Regions from separate parts of the Priestia sp. Y58 genome, predicted to be linked through region 1. Evidence: a T-box and tRNA genes for the amino acid it is inferred to sense, from the RefSeq annotation. Region 1 holds a T-box; the other holds one or more tRNA genes.
What was found. A T-box is a leader RNA that pairs with one kind of tRNA and senses whether it is charged. The one in region 1 lies ahead of trpS (tryptophan--tRNA ligase), so its partner is inferred to be a tRNA-Trp.
Positions count from the first base shown of each region.

Region 1 (7,994 bases):
CAAGATCATGGGTAATAAAGATAATAGATGTATCCGTTTTTTTCTGAATGTCTTTCATCAACTCTAAAATTTGAGCTTGAATTGTTACATCCAGCGCCGTTGTTGGTTCATCAGCGATCAAGAGCTTCGGATTAGAAGCAAGAGCCATTGCAATGACAACACGCTGTCTCATCCCGCCGCTGAATTCATGCGGATATTGATTCACACGCTGTTCTGGAAACGGAATGCCTACAAGCGTTAATAACTCGACTGCACGCTTTTTTGCTTCCGCTTTAGATACTTTAGAATGCTTGATTACGACTTCACCAATTTGAGCTCCAACTTTCATCGTTGGATTTAAAGAAGTCATTGGATCTTGGAAGATCATACCGATATCTTTACCGCGAATAGCTTCCATTTCTTTATCCGTTTTCTTTGCTAAATCAATGCCGTCAAACAGCATTTCACCACTTTTAATTTGGCCAGGAGGCATCGGAATAAGGCGCATGATCGTTTGTGAAGTTACACTTTTACCAGATCCTGATTCACCAACAATTGCTAGTGTTTCACCTTTATTTAAGTGGAAGTTAACGCCGCGAACAGCTTGAACTTCTCCGCCATATGTTTTAAAGGATACAGCTAAATTCTTTACTTCTAATAAACGTGACATATGAGTTCACTTCCTTACTTACGTAGTTTTGGATCTAACGCATCTCGTAATCCATCACCAATTACGTTGAACGCTAAGATTGTTAAACAGATAAACAAACCTGGGAAAAATAAGCGCCAAGGATAGTATTCCAAAGCAGGTAAGCCCTCTGAAGCCATTGTTCCCCAGCTTGCAAGCGGCGCTGGAACACCTAGTCCCAAGTAGCTTAAAAACGCTTCTGTAAAGATTGCTGAAGGAATCGTTAGGGTCATTGTTACTAAAATTGGACCTGTTGCATTAGGAATAAGATGTTTAAATAAAATACGTTTTGTTGTTGCTCCTAATGTTTGTGAAGCCATTACGTATTCTTGGTTTTTCAATTGTAAAACTTGTCCACGCACAATACGTGCCATGTTAATCCAGCCGGTAATGGTCATTGCCAAAATCATTGTACCCAATCCCTGGCCAAGCATAACCATTAAAATAATAACCAGTAAAAGGTAAGGAACACCGTATAAGATATCCGCAACACGCATCATTGTTTCATCTGTACGTCCACCGCGGTATCCAGAGATGCTTCCCCAAACTACGCCGATGAATAAATCAATTAAAGCTGCTGCTAACCCGATAAATAATGAAATACGAGCGCCTTCCCACGTACGAGCAAACACATCGCGCCCTAATTCATCTGTGCCGAACCAGTGCTCAGAAGATGGTGCCTGATTGGCATTTAATAAATCATTGGTTGCATAATCGTATTTCACCATCAATGGACCAAATATCGCCATAAAAACAAGGAGAACCATTAGTACTACACCAAACATAGCAAGCTTATTTTTGCGAAAACGAATAAAAACATCTTGCCAGAACGAAAGACTCGGTTTTTCAATCTTTTCTGCCTGAGCGCGGTCAATCCCTGCTGTTTCAAACATTTCTTTAGGAATTTTCGGAAGTTGCTGCATAGTTACTCTCCTTTCTTAGCACCTGTAAGTTTAATTCGAGGGTCAATGAAGCCGTATGCAATATCTACAAGCAAGATACAAAAAAGTAGTAAAATACTGTAGAACACCGTTACGCCCATAATCGTTGTATAATCTCGGTTTGAGATACTGAGTACAAAGTGTGAACCTAATCCCGGGATACCGAATATTTTTTCAATAACAAAGCTACCCGTTAAAATCCCTGCTACTAAAGGTCCCATATAGGATACGACTGGAAGCATTGCATTTCTCATGGCGTGTTTAACTGTAATAACGCCTCTGCTTAAACCTTTTGCTTTCGCTGTACGAATATAATCATTGCTTAATACTTCCAGCATACTCGAACGAGTTAATCGTGCGATAAACGCCATAGGGGTTGAAGCAAGCGCGAGAGCTGGTAACACCGTGTGTGCCCAAGATTCCCAGCGTGCAACCGGAAAAATTTGTAGTTTCATAGCCAGAACGTATTGTAATACCGCTGCCATGATAAAACTCGGAACTGAGATTCCTAGAACTGCAATAACCATCGCCGTGTAATCTTGCCACTTATTATGTTTTAAAGCAGCAATAACACCAAGTACTACACCAATAGCAATTGCTATTAAAATAGCTTCCATCCCTAGCATGAATGAAACAGGGAATCCGCCGTTAATCAAATCATTTACCGTTTGGCCTTTATATTTGAAAGATGGACCAAAATCCCACTTTAAAATTGATGTTAAATAATCAAAGTACTGATGGTACCAAGGCTGGTCTAAACCGTAATACTGATTTAGATTTTTTTGAATTTCAGGGGGAAGCTGCTTTTCTGATGTGAATGGACCTCCTGGAACAGCACGCATTAAGAAAAAGGTCGCTGTTACGATCAGCCATAATGATAGAAACATATAAATAAGTCGTTTTCCTATATATTTGAACACCCTGACACACCTCCATATTTTTACAAAATTCGCGCACAAGAAAGAAAAGTATATGGAGCACCAGGCCCCATATACCCTTTGTCATAATTGATGTTACTTACTCAAAATGAGCCCACTTAATCTGAATGTCTCCAAGTCCAGACATCACAACATCTTTCAGCTGCTTGTCTTGTACCCAAGCGTTTGTATAGAAGTAGATTGGTGCCACTGGCATTTCATCCATGAAAATACCTTCTGCTTTTTTCAACATTTCCAGACGTTTTTTAGGATCTGTTTCTTTTTGAGAGTCAATTAATAACTTTTTATATTCTGGGTTTTCCCAGTTTGTATCATTGTTTCCGCCTTTTTTATCACGGAATAATTCTAAGAAGTTGATTGGATCGTTAAAATCTCCTAACCAGCCCATACGTCCAACTTGATAATCTCCTTGGTGTAATTTTTCAATGTAAACAGCCCACTCAGAGTTGTCTAACTGTACTTTAATACCAAGGTTTTTCTTCCACATATCTTGAACAGCTTGTGCAATTTTTGCATGTTTTTCATCCGTGTTGTATGAAACCTTAATTGCTGGTAGTTCTGAAGCATCTTTAAGGCCCATTTCTTTCAAGCCTTTTTCTAAATATTCTTTTGCTTTTTTCACATCATTGTCTTTGAAGTAACCTTTTTTGTTATCTTCAAACATTGTTGGTGGTACAGCCGCCATAGCTGGAACTGAACCGTCTTTTGTAATTTGTTCTGTAATACCTTTACGATCAATTGCATAAGCTAATGCTTTACGAATGTTCACGTTGTCTAAAGGTTTTTGTTCTGTATTAAACTTGTACCAGTAAGTACCTGCAATCTCTTGAATGTTTAATGAACCGTCTTTCTTCAATTCAGGAAGTGCATCAGCTGGTAATTGACCAGTAGGCATACCCGCCCAGTCTAATTCACCGTTTTTGAACATTGAAAGTTCAGTGTTGTTATCATTGATCATGTACATTTCAACTTTTTTAAGTTTTACAGCATCTTTATCCCAATAGTTTTCATTAGGAACTAACTCGATTTTGTCATTATGTTTCCAAGCTTTAAGCTTGAAAGGACCGTTTGACGTATAGTTTTCGCCTGCATTTGTGTACCATTTTTCATTTGATTCAGCAATTTTCGTATTCACTGGGAAGTACGTATAGAAAGCTGTTAATTCTAAGAAATATGGCGTTGGGTTTTCTAATGTTACTTCAAGCGTTTTATCATCTGTTGCTTTAACCGCAACATCATCTAATGAACCTTTTCCTTCATTAGCAGCTTGTGCATTTTTAACATAGTATAATTGATATGCATATTGAGATTCGTTTTTAGGATCTAACGCCCATTTCCATGCATATTCGAAATCTTTTGCTGTTACAGGGTCACCATTTGACCATTTGGCATCGTCGCGAATCGTGAACGTATATTTAGTTTGATCATCGCTGACCTTCACATCTTTCGCCATTGCATTTTCAGGCTTTCCATCTTTACCGATACGAGTTAAACCTTCAAATGTTTGTAATAATACGTTTGATGACGTTGAATCATTAGCTAAGCCTGGGTTTAGTGAAAAAGGCTCAGTTTTAATGTTTACGCGAAGCTCTTGCTCTTTTTTCTTGTCGCCACCATCACTGCTAGCATTTTCACTGCCACCAGATTCCTTGTTAAACCCACATGCAGCTAAAAACAAGCTCATGACAAGCAGCAAACTGAAAAGAATCGACAACCTTTTCTTCATTGCGTGTTACCCCCTATTAAATTTTGTTTGTGTGGCAACCATATTTTTTTGATATGTACTAATTTCTTAATCCTCTTTCAATACAAAATAATCAGTTATTTTTTCACATAGTAGAGCATTAAAGACCTCACTGCAAAATTATTCTTCTACCCTATGAAACTGTCATCAATTGTTTACATGCTGTAAATCCAATGTATGCGCTTAATATGTAGAAGACTGATTCATTACAAAATTCGCTAATTGAAACAAAACATTGTCTATTTTGTGTTTTCTGAAAAATTAAGAAATTGTAATACCTTTGTAAAAAATATGTTTGTTACGCCTATTATAAATATTTTAAAAATTTATTGCAATACTATTATTTAATGGTATTTTTTTGTCATAAGGGAAAAAACCTTATCTTATAAGGATTGTGCCTACTTGTCTGACGTCTAAAATCTTTTTTGTAGTATAGGTATTACAATAGTATTACAAAGTTATTAGAAATACTAAATAAAAGATTTTTACCAAATCCTCCACCAAATTTTCATCAAGAAATGCTTTAATTAAAAGGTTCTTGTCTTTTTTTGCCGCAGAAAAATTCCAGTAAATTGTCTTATAAAACTTTTTAGCGATAAGATGTTTAAATTCCTGCTTTTTCGCGTTATAATAACGAATAACTATATAATTAAAGCTGTGAAAAAGAGTAGTATGCAGAATTTTCATTTTTAGAGAGTTTGTGGTTGGTGGGAACAAACATTGAAACCTGCAGAATGGACTTTGGAGCTTTCAAGTGCAAAGCTTGAACGTTGACCTCAACGTTACATGAATAAAGATAGTTCACAATTATGTGTGCTAATTAGGGTGGCAACGCGGTCCATTCGCCCCTAGCTTATGCTAGGAGCGGGTGGGCCTTTTTATGTTGTATCCGTAAATTAGCATCATATATGTGCAGATGAAAGGAAGATTTGATGAAAACAATTTTTTCAGGTATTCAACCAAGCGGTACAATCACTTTAGGTAACTACATTGGAGCGATGAAGCAATTTGTTGAACTTCAAAATGACTATAACTGTCATTTTTGTATTGTAGATCAGCATGCGATTACAACGCCTCAAGATCGTTTAGCACTTCGTAAAAATATTCGCAGCCTTGCTGCTCTGTATGTAGCGGTAGGAATTGATCCAGCAAAATCGACTTTATTTATTCAATCGGAAGTGCCTGCCCACACAGAAGCGGGATGGATGTTACAGTGCGTAGCGTATATCGGTGAACTTGAACGCATGACTCAGTTTAAAGATAAGTCCGCTGGAAAAGAAGCAGTATCAGCAGGATTACTAACTTATCCTCCATTAATGGCAGCTGATATTCTTTTATACAACACCGATTTGGTTCCAGTTGGTGAAGATCAAAAACAGCATTTAGAATTAACGCGTGACTTAGCTGAGCGCTTCAACAAAAAATACAATGATATCTTCACTATTCCTGAAGTACGTATTCCAAAAGTGGGCGCACGCGTCATGTCTCTTCAAGATCCTACGAAAAAAATGAGCAAGTCCGATCCAAACCAAAAAGCTTTCATTACTCTCTTGGATGACGCTAAAACAATTGAAAAGAAAATTAAAAGTGCCGTAACGGATTCAGAAGGTATTGTTCGCTACGATAAAGAAAATAAGCCAGGTATTTCAAACTTACTAAGTATTTATTCAATCCTAGCTAATAAATCGATCGAAGACATTGAAGCAATGTACGAAGGCAAAGGTTATGGGGACTTTAAAGCTGACACAGCTAAAGTAGTAGCGGAAGCACTCGCTCCAATTCAAGAAAGATATTATGAATTAGTTGATTCTAGCGAGCTAGATGATATTTTAGATCAAGGTGCCGATAAAGCAAATGCAACGGCTAATAAAATGCTTCGCAAAATGCGAAACGCAATGGGAATTGGCCGTAAACGTTAAAAAAAACGACTGCTATGCAGTCGTTTTTTTTAATTAACTTTTGGTTCTTGTTCAATTTCCCAAAGTTTTTCAAAGAAAGGTTGTCCTTTTACTAAGCGCTCGCATAATAATTTATGCTTCGGTGACCACCCTGACTTCGTTTCATCGTATAGCTGGCTCCATACGTCTTGAAACGACATCTCTTGAATGTCTTCGTACTTCGTTGGATTCCACTCCGTGTACCAGTAGCGGATTTGAGCTGTATTTTTTGTGGTATGTAGCTGATCAAGTGCCATAAATAACAGCTGTTTTAGCTGACGTTCTTTACGTGTTAGTCCTCTCATCGTTTCAGGAGACGGTGAAAGAATATGATGCTCTTTTTTATTTAGCTCGTCTTCACTGAACTTATATTCTAGCTCTTCTTGATCCGCAATCATCTCATAGACTAACTGTTCCTGTCTTGGAATTAAGCGGCTTTTTCGAATCGGAATATGATATCCCATCGTATCAATTGCTAAAATATTCGTTCCATCTGTAACGATAAAACAATATTCAACCTGCGTGCGTTCATGATTTTTCCGAATGTATGCTTTCTGATAGACATCTTGTAGTAGTTGTTGAGGTAGCTCGGAAAGATCATTTTCAATGTAATGAAATAAAAGCGGATTTACTTTTAATAACGGTGCTTGATCGAGCAGTTCTACACAATCGTCTTTTCTCCACTCATGGAAATGACACACATTATAACCGTTTTCTTCGCCTTCAAACCAATTAACCCATACATCATGAAGATATAGCATAATTTACCCCTCACTTACTATCTGTTTGTTATCCATCAGTATAGGCAGAGAAAGGAATTTTTATTCCAAATGATGTTATTTTTCTAAAAATTAATTGTAAAACACCTTCGTTTTTGGCTATTATTCAAATGCACTTATTTCGAAGCTCAGATATAACGCCAGTGCTAATGATTGCTAAAGGCTTCATGAGCTATATCTACCCCTATAAGCAGAAAAAAATCCGAGTTTCTTCTATAGTAATAGGTTTGTCAGGAGGTCTGACAAACCTAAAAAAATCTATCACACTTTTGTGATAGATTTTTAACGAAGAGATTTTGGATTCAAAGCATCTTTTAATCCTTCACCAATGAAGTTGATAGCTAGGATTGTAAATGTAATAGCTAAACCTGGCGGAACCCACATCCATGGCTTATTCTGCAGTACATCTGATTCCCTTGCTTCTGTCAGCATATTCCCCCAGCTTGGCGTATCAGCCGGCACGCCAAAACCGATAAAGCTAATCGCTGACTCAAACACAATAAGGATAGCCATCTGCAAACTGGCTTGAACCACAATCGTTGAAAACACATTTGGCAGCAAATGTTTAAAGATGATTTTAAACGGGCTGCACCCAATGGAAACAGCTGAAAGCACATATTCATTTTCTTTTTCAGCCAAGACTTTGCTTCGAACCAGCCGGGCTGTACTTCCCCAGCTTAGGAAACTAACAACTAGGATGAGGGTCCAAACGCCTGAGATCTTTCCAATTAGGATTGTATTTAACACTACAACAAAAACAATGAGCGGAAAGTTTAAGACAAAGTCTGTAAAACGCATTAAGAATTGGTCCACTTTGCCTCCGTAATAACCCGCAATCGAACCAATAAGAGTTCCGATTAAAATAACCAGTGTTGTACAAGCAACTCCAATCAGTAACGAAGTTCTTCCTCCATACAATGTACGTGCAAATACGTCTCGCCCATTAGTGTCCGTTCCAAACCAATGATCACTAGAAGGCGCTGCATTC
Region 1 is NZ_JAKWFL010000005.1:329,274-337,267, forward strand. It holds gene MMB68_RS17500 (ABC transporter ATP-binding protein) at 1-649, opposite strand, end outside; gene MMB68_RS17505 (ABC transporter permease) at 664-1,590, opposite strand; gene MMB68_RS17510 (ABC transporter permease) at 1,593-2,528, opposite strand; gene MMB68_RS17515 (peptide ABC transporter substrate-binding protein) at 2,626-4,272, opposite strand; T-box leader at 4,939-5,143, shown strand; gene trpS (tryptophan--tRNA ligase) at 5,223-6,209, shown strand; gene MMB68_RS17525 (YjbA family protein) at 6,239-6,988, opposite strand; gene opp4C (oligopeptide ABC transporter permease) at 7,289-7,994, opposite strand, start outside.

Region 2 (7,994 bases), on a different contig from region 1:
GAACGACCTTAATCAATAAAAGAGCCGCTGTTTTACTTAGGCAGGTTCACAATAGTGAGTATAAATTGTAAAAGCAGAAGATAATGAACTTCTGCTTTTTTTACTGGTAGTGTGAACGTAGGTTTCGTGTATATAATTGCTTCTAGCTGTTGTATGGAAGGAAAGGCGAAGACTTGCACGGAAATCAACAGTAGTGTAACAAATAATCCATCATTCCATTCTTATTTTAAAAGGTATAGAAGTTAAAAAAGTAAGAATCCTAATAAAAACAGAACGATAAGAATGGAAAGGGATTGTGACAGGAAACATGCTAATAAACATACTAATAATGATTGTCGTATTGTACTTCATATATGTATTCGTAACTGCAGTGGTACTGTTTTATGTCCCTTTGCACAAGGGAAAAGACTTAAAAGTAATGAATACTGAGAATTTTTACGGGAAGAAAGAATCCACAGACCGAGTTATGCTTTTGGAAAATGGTTATTTTTCAGGGCTTGTTCGGATGCAGATGATTCAAGAAGCGAGGCATACAATCGATATTGCGTATTTTTCCATCGGTAAAGGTCGTTCTTCGGATTTACTTATGGGCGCTTTATTCGAAGCTGCGGATCGAGGTATACGTATTCGCGTGCTGTTAGATGGGATCTCTCATGGGTTAAAAGGTAAGAGAAAAAATGTTCTTTATGCTCTAGCTTTCCACAATAATATTGAATTAAAGTACTATGAGCCCTTTACTATTTTTAAACCTTGGACATGGCATAATCGTCTTCACGATAAAATAATAGTAGTCGATGGCCAATTAGGTATTATTGGAGGACGAAACATTGGAGATAAATACTTGGCCAGTCAACCAGATAAAAATTTTGTCTATGACCGTGATGTGCTGATTTATAACACAAAGCAAGAAAGTCATAGTGTTATTCTCTCAATGGAGAAGTATATAAAGAAATTATGGAATCATCCGTATACACGCAAAGCTTTTCCAAAGCTCAAGAAAACTAAACAATTTCGCGGTCTTTCAGGAAAAAAATTGTTGATAGATCAATACGAAGAGGCCAAAAAAGCAAACGAACCTTTTGTCCATCCTTATATTATATGGAGAGAATCAACGATGCCTACAAGAAAGGTTTCTTTTATTACAAATCCTATTCAAAGAATTAATAAAAGCCCTTTTATATGGAAAACATTTATTAAGCTTTCCCAACAAGCTGAAAAATCCATTGTCGTTCAAAGTCCTTATATCGTACCAACAAAAGAGATGGAACAGTATATAGATAAGCGGGTAAAACCCAAAGTACAAAGAATTATTTTAACTAATTCTATTACATCGACTCCAAATGCTATGGCTTTTTCTGCATACTTGGGAGTAAAGAATCGCGTTATAAAAGCTGGTTCGAAGCTTTATGAATATCAAAAGCCTTATTCAATTCACGGGAAATCTATTGTTTATGATCAGCGTTTAAGTGCAGTTGGTTCTTTTAACTTAGATTCACGTTCTGCATTTTTAAACACTGAATCCATGGTTATGATAGATAGTGAAGAATTTGCAGCCGAGTTAACAGGAGCTATTGAAACCAAAATTTCTCACAGTATGCTTGTAGGAAATGAGGGAGAACCTGTGGATTTTAATACGGATTCTCAAAAAAACGTGCCTCCTGTAAAATCTGCAATTCTACATATTCTTTCGGTTCTTACAAGATTTTGGAGACATTTTGTATAGTACTGTGTTACAGCAGAGTCTCTAAAAACAAATAGCGGAGATTAAAAAAGACTGCAGCTGGGGAAGGGAATGTGTAAAAAGCTGTGATATGCCTCACAGTTTTTTTGAAGCCGCTAGTACTAGTTATGATTCATCAAAAGACCTATTGACGAAATTACATATATGTTTTACTATAATATAGCGTCGTTAATAAACGAGGTTCTTTTGAAGAAATCATTTCTAGGGGCATAGTTTAAAGGTAGAACTACGGTCTCCAAAACCGTCAGTGTGGGTTCGATTCCTACTGCCCCTGCCATTTTGGAGTTATCTTTTAATTCACACGCGGGTGTGGCGGAATTGGCAGACGCGCTAGACTTAGGATCTAGTGTCTTATGACGTGGGGGTTCAAGTCCCTTCACCCGCATCTTTACTTTCATATATGCGCGGAAGTAGTTCAGTGGTAGAACACCACCTTGCCAAGGTGGGGGTCGCGAGTTCGAACCTCGTCTTCCGCTTCTTTTCAAAAGCAGTTTGCATGTGCAAACTGCTTTTTTGTTGTAGAAATAAAGAGTTTTAGTGGGCTGTTTGTAATCAGAAATATTTTATTAAAACAGTACTGCTTATACGTGTTGTTTTCGTGAATATACACACAATATTGGGGTTACATTAAAAGCTAATGAACGATACGTGAAGACATCTAATATGGTTTTTAAGATAGGGGAGAGTCCTATGGAATCTAGTTGGTTTTCAATTATACCGTTTTTAATTGTTATTCCCATAGCTATTTTCACGAAACAAGTGCTGCCAGGATTGTTTTTAGGATTATTAGTAGGCGCTTATTTGATTGATCATTCGATTATCGGAGGTGTTGAAAAGCTACTTTACTACGTTGTACAAGCTCTTAGAAATAAAAGTAATATAGAAATCGTCGTCTTTTTATACGCGTTTTCAGGGCTTATCGGAATGATTAAGATGGCTGGAGGAGTTAAAGGTTTTGTGGAAACAGCTGCTGAAAGAATTGATACAAGAAAAAAGGCCCTCATTTTAACCTATGTTTCAACCATTGGAACATTCAGTGCTCCCACATTTCGTTTTGTTACGATCGCGCCCATCATGAGAGCACTGCTGAAAAAAGTGAAAATGACGACAGCAGAGCTAGGATTTGTTATTGAAACAACTGCTACTCCTGTTATCGTCTTAATTCCTGTGGCAACGGCATTTGTAGGATATATGGTCTCAATCATTCAAATGGCGATTGATCATCAAGGCATAAAACAAGACGCTTATTCTTTGTTTATTCAAAGCATTCCTTATAACTTCTTTTCGATTGTGATTATTTTAGTAGGGATTTATTTCAGCTTTTTTCATCATTCAACATCTACGGCTCCTATGAAGCTCGAGGAAGAAGACGAAAAAGATTGGCATGATTGTCATCCTTGCGTATCGAAGGATTTGCCTTCTAAGCCTTGGAATCTGTTACTACCTTTACTTATTGTGATTTCACTTACCTTACTTTTAACATGGTGGAGTGGACATCACAAGAGTCACACCTTTTTTGAAGCATTTATTAAAGCAGACGTGCTAGAAGCGATGGTAGTAGCTTTAATTATGACTACGTTAATTACCTTCATTTTTTTCTTGTTTCAGCGCTTTACATTACAGAATTTGCTTAATGGTTTTATCACAGGAGGCAATGATTTAATGTCCGTTATTCTGCTGTTATCGGTAGTATGGGGATTATCCGCTGTTACAGAAGACTTGGGTTTTTCGAATTTCGTGACGGTACATTCTAAGTGGATTCCCCAAATGTTTGTCACTCCTTTTATGTTTGTGTTTGGAGCTGCTATTTCTTACTTTATCGGGTCTGCTTGGGGGACGTGGGGGATTTTAATGCCGCTTGGTGTATCGCTTGCAAGTTCTGCAGATCTTTCTTTGCCGTTGATTATCGGTGCAGTATTTGCAAGCGGTTCATTTGGAGCATTTTCTTCACCTTTAAGCGACGATACGAATACCATCGCCAAAATATTAGATTTATCTGTTATTGAATATGCCAAATATAAATTAAAGCCAGCTTTAATTGCAGCAGGAATAACAGTTGCTTTTTATCTCATTGTATCTTTCATGTTTTGAATGAGAGAAATAGCCATCTAGTATCAATTTTTTATTTTTTTCAGCTTAAAATATGCATACAGTCCTAATGATACGCACACTAGCATGATACAAGTAAGCGGAAATAAGATGGTATTAACAAAATGATCATAAAACCATATATACACGAACATCACCTCGATAATTTTAAAGCTATTTTTTCTATTTATTAGAGATATACTATCTGTGCTGCTTCTTCCTATTTTTCAAAAAGGCGATAATCAAAAGCAGCATAGGTACGATAGCAAAAAGAGGCATATGTAAAAGAAATCTCGCTACGTGTAATCCTTCATAAAGATGCTCTTGAAAATTACTAGCGATTGTAATCGACAAAAATAACACAATGATGCCTAAAGGATAAGCTAGACGTGAAGGAGATTTAATTTTAAATAAAGTAGCTGTACCTATTATAGAAGCATAAAACAAGATGCTAACTTTAAAATAAATCCCAATAACCATAGCAAACATAAAAAATACATCTAGACGCTCTAAAAAATCAGCTACTTGGATCGTTTGAACAGTACTAAGAAGAGGGAACTGAGATCTTGTTGTCAAATCAACTCCAAGTACGCTAATGTTAATGATCATCGTAATAATTAGATTAATTCCGCTTAATCCCGTTGCACATAGCATGGTGACATTTGCTTTTTTGGGGTTGCTTAAATAAGGTAGAAGCATGGTAAATACAATAGCTTCTGTGAAAGGAAAATACAGCGTTTCGGTTAAAGCAACTTTGGCAACAGGGAGTATTCCTTCTTTTAATACCGGCTGTAAGTTCTTAAAATCAATTAATCCTGAGCTAATAATTAAGATGAAGCCTGCAATAGCCAGAAAATACATAAAAATAAACAGAAGTTCTCCTGACCTCGCTATTGCTTCAATTCCTTTTCGGGTTATATAGATAATGACCAGCATCAATAAAGCATTGGCAATAAATAAAGGGGTATCGGGATAGGCAAAAGTAAGAAGCATCTCTCCGAAATCTCTTAGAACTCGCGATGCATCGTATAAAAAATACACAATATATATGAAGGCAAGAAGTGTTCCCAGTACTTTACCTAAAATTTTCTGCATATACTCTGTAGGCAGGAGGTCCGGATAGTAGGAATAGAGCTTATGATAGATTAAGAAGAAAAAAAAGCTGCACAGCATTCCAATTAAAATAGCTAGCCACGCATCTTGTTTCGCTCCCATTGCAAGAGGGACTAATAGGGCGCTTCCCAGTTCAAATAAAACCATGAGAATAAATAATTGAGTGGCGCTAATTTTTGCTTTTTCCATATAGCCAGAACCTCCTTATCTTAGTGTTGTTTTTCTTTTACGCTAGAAAGAAATGATTTATTGCGCAGACCTGTTCGGCGAATGTAAGCTTCTACTGTAACGTCTACATTCAATTTTGGAAAGTAAACATCATCCCATTCTGCTTTGAGTTTCTCCCACTGATTGGGGCGCGTGCGTTCCAGCGCTTCTCCAAACCCAAAAATGTCAACTTTGTCTGTCTGAGCTTGTTTAATAGCTATTTGTAATTCTTTTTTTATTTCTTTACCTGCAGCTTTTTCCATTTTTTTAATTAGAGCAGGTTGACGTGTATCAACAGGGACCTCCACTTCTCCAAGATCACCTTCTACGCGAGTGTGAACGGACGCATAAGGTTTTCCTTCGATCATTTTTACAGATACATCCGTTTTTTGACGAACTGTTTGATAGGCAAGCGCTTCTTTTTTTCCTTTCCAGTCTACATTAATATCGGTTCCTTGTATTTTATCAAGAATCCAAACGCTGCCTCTGGCTGGACTATTGTACAGCCAGTCGATCAACTTTCCATTTTTAAAAACAGCAATGCCAGAAGCACGAAGGGTAGCTTCTGGTGCGCTTTGCTGGAGGTTATCTAATTTTTCTGCTTGTTGAGGATTTCCAATTAAACGAAAACCCGAGACTAGTGCTTCTCCTCCGGGAGATTCGAGAGATCTCATCACTTCTTGAAAGGAAACCTTTAGATTTTCTCCCCATTTTCTTTGAGTGAACTCCAGTGTTTTCATAATTTTGTTTGCTGGAATTTTATCGACAGGCGTTAGTGCTTTTACCAAATCAGCAGCACTTGACTGGTTTGCTATTACTAAGGAAGTCGTAATTCGAAACTCAGGATCGCGGTCAATAGAATCAATAAGAATGTTAATTCCTTCTTCACGCGCTAGTTTTTCTCCGATCACGACTAAGTTGGTATGGGCATAATAAAGTCTTCGGGAAATTCTAGCTGAAGCGCGTCTGCTTGCTTCAACTAAATTATCACCGGAAGCAGAATAGATCGTAACAGGCGGACTTTGGGTACCGCCGCCCCCTTGTAAACCAGCTACATTTCCCGGGTTAATAATTTGAAAGGTAAGCTCATACCGCCCATCTTTCGTTTTATCAATGCCCATTGCCGATACAAGTGCAAGATCCGTTAACTCTTTTTTACTCCAGCAGCTAGTAAGCAATACCATCATTATGGTCATTAACAGTAAAAATAAACTTTTACGTTTCATTTTGATCATCTTCTTCCATTTCCTGGTTAATCATGCCTCTTGAAGAAGGAGGCTCAGGCTTTTGATGTTTGCTTTGACGAACTTTGTTATCACTAATTAATTTAGGTCTTCTTCTCATCGTCCACCAAGGTAACCGCAGCAATGTATCTTCATTATTAGCAAGAATAAACGGTGCTAATGGCGTCATATAAGGAACACCAAATGAACGTAAGCTGCACAGATGTCCAACTCCCATTAAAAGAATAAGGATAATGCCATAGAAACCGAACGTAGCCGCGCCTAGAATAAATAAAAAACGAATTAAACGCGCTGAAATAGCCATATCGAAAGACGGTGTGGCAAAGCTAGCAATCGCTGTAATCGATACAATAATAACCATAGCTGGTGAGACGATCCCTGCTTGAACCGCTGCTTGCCCAATAACAAGAGCTCCGACGATCGATACAGCAGAGCCGATAGCTTTTGGTAAACGAATCCCTGCTTCACGCAAAATTTCAAAGGTGACTTCCATAAAAAAAGCTTCCACGAACGCGGGAAATGGAACGGATTCTCGCTGTGCCGCAAGAGCTACGATAAGCGTTGTAGGTACCATCTCTTGATGAAATGTCGTAACCGCCACATACGTAGCAGGAGCGATAAGTGAAATCATAAACATAAACACCCGTAAAAGACGAATGGATGTGGCAATATCAAAGCGTGCGTAGTAATCTTCAGCCGATTGGAAAAATTGAATGAACAATGCTGGAGCAATAAGTACAAAAGGAGTTCCGTCCACAAAAATAGCAATTCTTCCTTCCAAAAGGTTACCCGCCACCACATCGGGTCTTTCTGTATTATAAATAGTTGGAAAAGGAGTGACCGTTTGATCTTCAATTAGCTGCTCAACATAACCTGATTCCAAAATACTATCAATATCAATGTTTTTTAATCGCTTTCGAATTTCTTTTACGACTTTATCGTTTGCGATGCCATGAATATACATAATAGTGACATCCGTTTTAGTTACCCGGCCAATCTTCATCGACTCTAGCCATAAGTCAGGTGTTTTAATAATTCGGCGCACCATGGCTAAGTTTGTGCCGATAGACTCAGTAAAGGCACCTTTTGGTCCTCGAACTACCATTTGTGTAGTAGATTCTGCAATGGCACGCTTTTCACCGCCTTGTGTACTCACGCTTAGTACGCGGTTTATGCCATCGACAATAAGAAGGCTGTCTCCTGACATCAAAGAAGAAAGTAAATCATTCCAGTTGTCTGCAAACGATACGTTGCCAATTGTTACGATGTCTTCGGAAATTAACTCTAATGCATTTTGATCGTTTAGGTCATTTTTTTGATTATCTTTCATAAGAGACTGCAGTAAGTAATCTTGAATAGCTTGATTATCTACAATCCCTTCTATGTAGACGATAGCAGCAGCCAAGCTGTTATTGACGCCTAGTTTAAAATGGCGAATCACAATATCTGAGCTGTTTCCAGTTTTCTCTTTAATGAGGGTAAGGTTCTCAGACAGCAGATTCTTAAGAGAAGAAGCTGTTTGTTCGTTGTTCGTTTGATCTGCCTGAGGTTGAAGTTTATTTTTAGACTTTTGATTTTTAAAGAACGAAGGCATAAATGAA
Region 2 is NZ_JAKWFL010000003.1:384,759-392,752, forward strand. It holds gene MMB68_RS12010 (hypothetical protein) at 1-19, shown strand, start outside; gene MMB68_RS12015 (phospholipase D-like domain-containing protein) at 329-1,723, shown strand; tRNA gene MMB68_RS12020 (tRNA-Trp) at 1,945-2,018, shown strand; tRNA gene MMB68_RS12025 (tRNA-Leu) at 2,045-2,126, shown strand; tRNA gene MMB68_RS12030 (tRNA-Gly) at 2,146-2,217, shown strand; gene MMB68_RS12035 (Na+/H+ antiporter NhaC family protein) at 2,432-3,832, shown strand; gene MMB68_RS12040 (GerAB/ArcD/ProY family transporter) at 4,031-5,131, opposite strand; gene MMB68_RS12045 (Ger(x)C family spore germination protein) at 5,152-6,375, opposite strand; gene MMB68_RS12050 (spore germination protein) at 6,365-7,987, opposite strand.
Region 2: it has a tRNA-Trp gene. The T-box ahead of trpS (tryptophan--tRNA ligase) is inferred to sense a tRNA for this amino acid. The anticodon was not compared.